2 regions of the Bacillus silvicola genome follow, and region 2 is predicted to be linked to the other one. Evidence: a T-box and tRNA genes for the amino acid it is inferred to sense, from the RefSeq annotation. Region 2 holds a T-box; the other holds one or more tRNA genes.
The links. The T-box of region 2 lies ahead of ACP6L7_RS13115 (tryptophan--tRNA ligase). A T-box ahead of a tRNA ligase gene usually reads a tRNA of that ligase, here a tRNA-Trp.
Positions count from the first base shown of each region.

Region 1: it has a tRNA-Trp gene. The T-box ahead of ACP6L7_RS13115 (tryptophan--tRNA ligase) is inferred to sense a tRNA for this amino acid. The anticodon was not compared.

Region 1 is NZ_JBNGVC010000013.1:408,625-411,997, reverse strand. Features, by position in the region: rRNA gene ACP6L7_RS24380 (23S ribosomal RNA) at 1-317, shown strand, start outside; rRNA gene rrf (5S ribosomal RNA) at 419-534, shown strand; tRNA gene ACP6L7_RS24370 (tRNA-Val) at 540-615, shown strand; tRNA gene ACP6L7_RS24365 (tRNA-Tyr) at 624-707, shown strand; tRNA gene ACP6L7_RS24360 (tRNA-Gln) at 719-793, shown strand; tRNA gene ACP6L7_RS24355 (tRNA-Lys) at 798-873, shown strand; tRNA gene ACP6L7_RS24350 (tRNA-Leu) at 888-968, shown strand; tRNA gene ACP6L7_RS24345 (tRNA-Gly) at 998-1,072, shown strand; tRNA gene ACP6L7_RS24340 (tRNA-Leu) at 1,089-1,177, shown strand; tRNA gene ACP6L7_RS24335 (tRNA-Arg) at 1,181-1,254, shown strand; tRNA gene ACP6L7_RS24330 (tRNA-Pro) at 1,265-1,338, shown strand; tRNA gene ACP6L7_RS24325 (tRNA-Ala) at 1,354-1,426, shown strand; tRNA gene ACP6L7_RS24320 (tRNA-Ser) at 1,445-1,537, shown strand; tRNA gene ACP6L7_RS24315 (tRNA-Ser) at 1,593-1,685, shown strand; tRNA gene ACP6L7_RS24310 (tRNA-Met) at 1,710-1,786, shown strand; tRNA gene ACP6L7_RS24305 (tRNA-Asp) at 1,789-1,864, shown strand; tRNA gene ACP6L7_RS24300 (tRNA-Phe) at 1,873-1,948, shown strand; tRNA gene ACP6L7_RS24295 (tRNA-Thr) at 1,959-2,031, shown strand; tRNA gene ACP6L7_RS24290 (tRNA-Trp) at 2,038-2,108, shown strand; tRNA gene ACP6L7_RS24285 (tRNA-Ile) at 2,119-2,195, shown strand; tRNA gene ACP6L7_RS24280 (tRNA-Asn) at 2,203-2,277, shown strand; tRNA gene ACP6L7_RS24275 (tRNA-Glu) at 2,279-2,350, shown strand; gene ACP6L7_RS24270 (CBS domain-containing protein) at 2,482-2,901, shown strand; gene ACP6L7_RS24265 (DUF3965 domain-containing protein) at 3,173-3,373, shown strand, end outside.
Region 2 is NZ_JBNGVC010000012.1:247,601-250,973, forward strand. Features, by position in the region: gene ACP6L7_RS13105 (MFS transporter) at 1-114, opposite strand, end outside; gene ACP6L7_RS13110 (maltose O-acetyltransferase) at 171-734, opposite strand; gene ACP6L7_RS13115 (tryptophan--tRNA ligase) at 945-1,943, opposite strand; T-box leader at 1,993-2,200, opposite strand; gene ACP6L7_RS13120 (hypothetical protein) at 2,360-2,659, shown strand; gene ACP6L7_RS13125 (hypothetical protein) at 3,022-3,373, shown strand, end outside.

The sequences.
Region 1 (3,373 bases), on a different contig from region 2:
GTTCAGAACGTCGTGAGACAGTTCGGTCCCTATCCGTCGTGGGCGTAGGAAATTTGAGAGGAGCTGTCCTTAGTACGAGAGGACCGGGATGGACGCACCGCTGGTGTACCAGTTGTTCTGCCAAGGGCATAGCTGGGTAGCTATGTGCGGAAGGGATAAGTGCTGAAAGCATCTAAGCATGAAGCCCCCCTCAAGATGAGATTTCCCATAGCGTAAGCTAGTAAGATCCCTGAAAGATGATCAGGTTGATAGGTTCGAGGTGGAAGCATGGTGACATGTGGAGCTGACGAATACTAATAGATCGAGGACTTAACCATATAATATGAAGCGATGTTATCTAGTTTTGAAAGAATATAAAAAACTTGTTGACTTTCAAAGGTGAATGAGTTATAATGATTCTTGTCTTAAATGAATACAGTCTGGTAATGATGGCAGAGAGGCCACACCCGTTCCCATACCGAACACGGAAGTTAAGCTCTCTAGCGCCGATGGTAGTTGGGACCTTGTCCCTGTGAGAGTAGGACGTTGCCAGGCAAAATGGAGGATTAGCTCAGCTGGGAGAGCACCTGCCTTACAAGCAGGGGGTCGGCGGTTCGATCCCGTCATCCTCCACCATATATGTCGGAGGGGTAGCGAAGTGGCTAAACGCGGCGGACTGTAAATCCGCTCCTTCGGGTTCGGCAGTTCGAATCTGCCCCCCTCCACCATTCTTAATTAATGGGCTATAGCCAAGCGGTAAGGCAACGGACTTTGACTCCGTCATGCGCTGGTTCGAATCCAGCTAGCCCAGCCATTAAGAGCCATTAGCTCAGTTGGTAGAGCATCTGACTTTTAATCAGAGGGTCGAAGGTTCGAATCCTTCATGGCTCACCATTTTAATCAAATATGCGGGTGTGGCGGAATTGGCAGACGCACCAGACTTAGGATCTGGCGCCTTTGGCGTGGGGGTTCGACTCCCTTCACCCGCACTTTTAATAAAATAACTCATACATGTCTTGCGGAAGTAGTTCAGTGGTAGAATACAACCTTGCCAAGGTTGGGGTCGCGGGTTCGAATCCCGTCTTCCGCTCCAATTTTCAATATGACATGCCGGGGTGGCGGAACAGGCAGACGCACAGGACTTAAAATCCTGCGGTGGGTGACCACCGTGCGGGTTCGACCCCCGCCCTCGGCACCATATGCGCCCGTAGCTCAATTGGATAGAGCGTTTGACTACGGATCAAGAGGTTAGGGGTTCGACTCCTCTCGGGCGCGCTTTTATTAACGGGAAGTGGCTCAGCTTGGTAGAGCACCTGGTTTGGGACCAGGGGGTCGCAGGTTCAAATCCTGTCTTCCCGATTTTCCCAAAAACATGGGGCCTTAGCTCAGCTGGGAGAGCGCCTGCCTTGCACGCAGGAGGTCAGCGGTTCGATCCCGCTAGGCTCCACTTTATTTTTTATATGTCGGAGGTATACCCAAGTTCGGCTGAAGGGATCGGTCTTGAAAACCGACAGGCGGTGAGAATCGCGCGGGGGTTCGAATCCCTCTACCTCCTCCATTTTTTCAAAAAAAGTGGTTTAGTTACATATAAAAAAATATTGATTTTCCTTCATGGAGGTATACCCAAGTTCGGCTGAAGGGATCGGTCTTGAAAACCGACAGGCGGCGAGAGTCGCGCGGGGGTTCGAATCCCTCTACCTCCTCCATTTTTTCAAACAATATAATATCGTCGCGGGGTGGAGCAGTACGGTAGCTCGTCGGGCTCATAACCCGAAGGTCGCAGGTTCAAATCCTGTCCCCGCAACCAATGGTCCCGTGGTGTAGTGGTTAACATGCCTGCCTGTCACGCAGGAGATCGCCGGTTCGACCCCGGTCGGGACCGCCATTTATGTTGGCTCGGTAGCTCAGTCGGTAGAGCAGAGGACTGAAAATCCTCGTGTCGGCGGTTCGATTCCGTCCCGAGCCACCATTTTTTTTATGCCGGCTTAGCTCAATTGGTAGAGCAACTGACTTGTAATCAGTAGGTTGGGGGTTCAAGTCCTCTAGCCGGCATCATTTAGGGGCATAGTTTAAAGGTAGAACTGAGGTCTCCAAAACCTCCAGTGTGGGTTCGATTCCTACTGCCCCTGTAAAGTATATGGGCCTATAGCTCAGCTGGTTAGAGCGCACGCCTGATAAGCGTGAGGTCGATGGTTCGAGTCCATTTAGGCCCACCATATATATTCCGCAGTAGCTCAGTGGTAGAGCTATCGGCTGTTAACCGATCGGTCGTAGGTTCGAGTCCTACCTGCGGAGCCATGGCCCGTTGGTCAAGTGGTTAAGACACCGCCCTTTCACGGCGGTAACACGGGTTCGAATCCCGTACGGGTCATAAAAAAAGAGTCAGCAATGTGCTGACTCTTTTTTATTATGTGTATGCCTCTTTTTTATCATCTTATTTTTCTCAAATAAATAAAGGGATTTAGGAAAAGCTATGGTATGTATTAAAAGGAGGAGATAAAAATGACGCGAGTTAGAGACTTTATGAGTACTCATATTGTACATTGTACCCCGTTAGATAATGTATATGAGGCTGCTGTAAAAATGAAGGAAGAATCGGTTGGATTGATTCCTGTTGTTGAAAATGAACAAGTTGTTGGGCTTGTTACTGATCGAGACTTAGTTGTTCGTGGGATTGCTGAAAAACATCCTGGATCTAATAAAATTACAAATATAATGACAACAAACATTGTTTCAGTTTCTCCAGATGATTCGATTGAAAAAGCTACAGAATTAATGGCACATTATCAAATTAGACGCTTACCAGTAGTTGAGAGTGGGCAACTTGTGGGTATGCTAGCACTAGGTGATTTAGCTATAAGAGAATCGGCTGATGATCAAGCTGGCTTTGCTTTAAGTGAAATCTCGGAGCACATGGAATAAATTATGTATAAAGATCAGATACATTATTCTAGTATATATGGATTAAACTAATATGTTAGCGTGATGTATCTGAGACATTATATAATAAGTATAGCGTTAATATTTTCGACAGTTTTTTTAAATTTGTTATTCCTAATTTTTAATGAGAGAAAAAATGATATACTAATAGATATAAGTATTATGATAGATTTTGAATATAACGATATTTATTGTTAATGATGTAATAATGAATTAATATTTCCTACATAGATAAAAAGGAAAGGGGAATTATATGAGGGCTGCACAGGGCGATCCAAATTGGAATTTGGTTACAGATACATATATAGAACCAAACAATTTCGCTAAGTTATTTTCTTTGCTTGTACCTTGTCATCCAAAAGGTGAAGGGAAAGAGCGAACTATATTAGTATGGAAAGAAAAAGAGTTTTATAAAGAAGAAAATTTAGCGGCATTTATCGTATATGGAATGAAT
Region 2 (3,373 bases):
CGTTCTAGAAATCCATGTAGCAAAAGCGACACCTGGCAAAGCAAATAAGAGGAATAGAGCGTTTCGAGAGGCAAGTAGTATCTTTGTATCATTCTCCGCGAAATCTTTCTTCATATGAAACACCTTTCAAATTGTTTATGCGTTAATTTACACACTGATGAAAACACCTTTTATTCTTCTATCGTTTTAATAACTTTAGCTGGGTTACCACCAACAACTACATTATTAGGTACATCTTTTGTCACAACTGCCCCTGAAGCAATTACAACATTATCTCCAATTGAAATACCAGGGTTAATAATGGCTCCCCCGCCAACCCAAACATTGTTACCAATCTTTACAGGCTTCCCATATTCTTTTCCAGAGTTCCGCTCTACCGGATGCAACGGATGCGTAGCAGTATAAATGTGAACGCCAGGTGCAAACATACAATTATCACCGATTCGTACTTCACAAACATCCAAAATCACACAATTAAAATTTGCGAAAAAGCTCTTTCCAACATGAATATTGTAGCCGTAATCACAACGAAAATCAGGATTAATGTGGGTTTTTCCGTCAGCTGAAGAACCTAAAAGCTGATTTAATAAAGTAAAACGTTGTTCATCTCCTGTCTCCATAGCCTCGTTATAAAGACGTGTCAAACGTTTTGTCTCCACCCTATCAGCCACTAATTCTTCGTCATCCGCAATATACATTTCTCCCGCCAACATCTTTTCTTTTTCCGTTTTCATAGAATCATCTCCTTCGTTATAGAATGAATTACACTTATTAAACAACTTTAATAAGTGACTTCAATTATACTTATTAAACACGTTTAATAAGTATCCCTATATTAGCATACTTTTTAATATATGCAACTAATAAGTTTGGAAAAGAAGTGCGAACTCCTTGCTCTACGTATCGATATAAAGAATAATTTATATCGAAAAACGAGGGAACGCTCATCGCCCCCTCTCAAATCCAATCCGTTTTTTAATTTCTGCTAAATTTATCTTCGCAATTTCACGAGCCTTCTCAGCACCGTTTTCTAACGCTTCATATAATAAATGCGGCTCATTCATATACATTTCGTATTTTTCCCGAGGTCCAGCCAATTCGCGGTCTACAACGCGAAACAACTCTTTTTTCACATCTCCCCATCCAATGCCTGTCTCATACTTTTCACGCATCGACTGCATTTCATCTTTCGTCGCGAATTCTTTATATATTGTAAATAACGTTTCTATTTCTTTCGGTTCATTTGGAAGTGAAGAATCTGTTTTGATTTTAAATATTAACTTTCGTAGTTTTTCTTGTTCTGCAAATAATGGGATCACATTCCCATAACTTTTACTCATCTTTCTTCCATCAAGGCCGGGTAAAATGGCACCCTCTTCTTGCACTACATACTCTGGAAGCGTAAATGTCGTGCCGAATGTATGATTAAAATACGTCGCAATATCACGCGCAATTTCAATATGCTGAATTTGGTCTTTTCCAACTGGTACATGAGTAGCTTGGAATAGTAATATATCAGCCGCCATTAAAATCGGATACGTATATAATCCCATATTCACTCCAGCATCGACCTCTAACCCTGCTTCTTTATTTTGCTCTACTTTCGCTTTATACGCATGAGCACGGTTCATAAGACCTTTCGGAGTTAGACAAGCTAATATCCAAGCTAGTTCTAAAATCTCCGGCACTTCTGTTTGTCGGTAAAAAATAACATCTTCTCCAAGTCCGAGTGATAACCAAGTAGCTGCTACCTCTTTCGTATAACTACTGAACTTTTCTGGATCATGCACAGCATTTAACGCATGATAGTCAGCTATAAAATATAATGCTTTTCCTTCATTATTTTTTGACATTTGTAATGCTGGTTTAATTGCACCAATATAATTTCCTAAATGCGGATAACCTGTTGGCTTAATTCCTGTTAACATTATTTTTTCACTCACACTAACTCCTCCTTCCTCAAAATAAAATAAAAAGAGCCCCTCATCCTATAAAAAGGACGAGAGACTCCCGCGGTACCACCTTAATTAGCTATCATTAGCTCACTTCATACTTCGATAACGTGAAGTAACCGTCTTTACCTACTCATTTCAGTGAGAAGCTCCAGAGCCCATTCCATATCCATCCCTTACTGATTCCCACCACATATCAGTTCTCTGAAAAGTTTTGAATATGTACTCTTCTCTTTCATTGCTTTTTAGTTATTTTTTACAGTTTATCACATTTTCCCTTCTAATAAAACTGAATTTTCTGGTTTTCTTTATTTGGAATTTTAACAATAACCATTACCGATTTATTCCACACCATATATAATCAATATATACAGAATTTCTTTGCAATACAAAAACGGGGTGAAGTTATGGGTTGGTTTACTAAAAAAATCGATAAGTTTAAGAGAAATATTCAGACTAACGATGATACTTTAGGGGTAATTATACATTTCACACCTATCGCTATATATTTATACACCTGCGATGAGTACATAGAAACGTTTGAAGGTGCGCTCACTTTTGAGAATGAGAACGGAAATCAAGTAGAAATAGGGGGTACTTTCATTTCTCTTGAAGTAGATGCTAATTTTCGCATGGACGATTTAATATTTGATTACAAACTAAAGGAAAGCAATCTACCTATTATTGAATTAAAAGCCTACGCATGAGACTAATTTGTTTACTATAAACTAAATAAGAGTAATAGATTTCTCCTCCCCAAAAGTCCTTATCGCTACCAAAACTGAAGATAAAAGAATCTTCTCGAAATGATAATACTATATCTTTTGTTTAAAAGGATTGATGATAACAAACTCTAACATGAACAGATTGCCCAGTTTATCAATTCATTGTATAAATTCTTATTCGAAGATTGAAAGTCCTTTTATCTATATCCTATACATATGAAGTTCACATAACCCCACTTATCAGTAGTTAGTCTGCCTAATTTCAAATGAGAATAAGCTCCTTTATTTTCTTTAAGCATAGCATGTAAAAGAGTATGAAATATTTATAAAAAGTAGGTGGAAACATGACATTAGATTCTCACCGTATTATAGGTTTTCCTGGAATGGGTATGGGCGGTTTCCCTGGAACAGGTATGGGTGGTTTTCCTGGAATGGGTATGGGTGGCTTCCCTGGAACAGGTATGGGTGGTTTCCCTGGAATGGGTATGGGCGGTTTCCCTGGAACAGGTATGGGTGGTTTCCCTGGAATGGGTATGGGCGGTTTTCCTGGAATGGGTATGGGTGGTTTCCCTGGAATGGGTATGGGTGGTTTTCCTGGAATGGGTATGGGCGGTTTCCCTGGAATGGGTATGGGCGGTTTCCCTGGAACAGGTATGGGCGGTTTCCCTAGAATGGATATACCAGTTATCTATAACC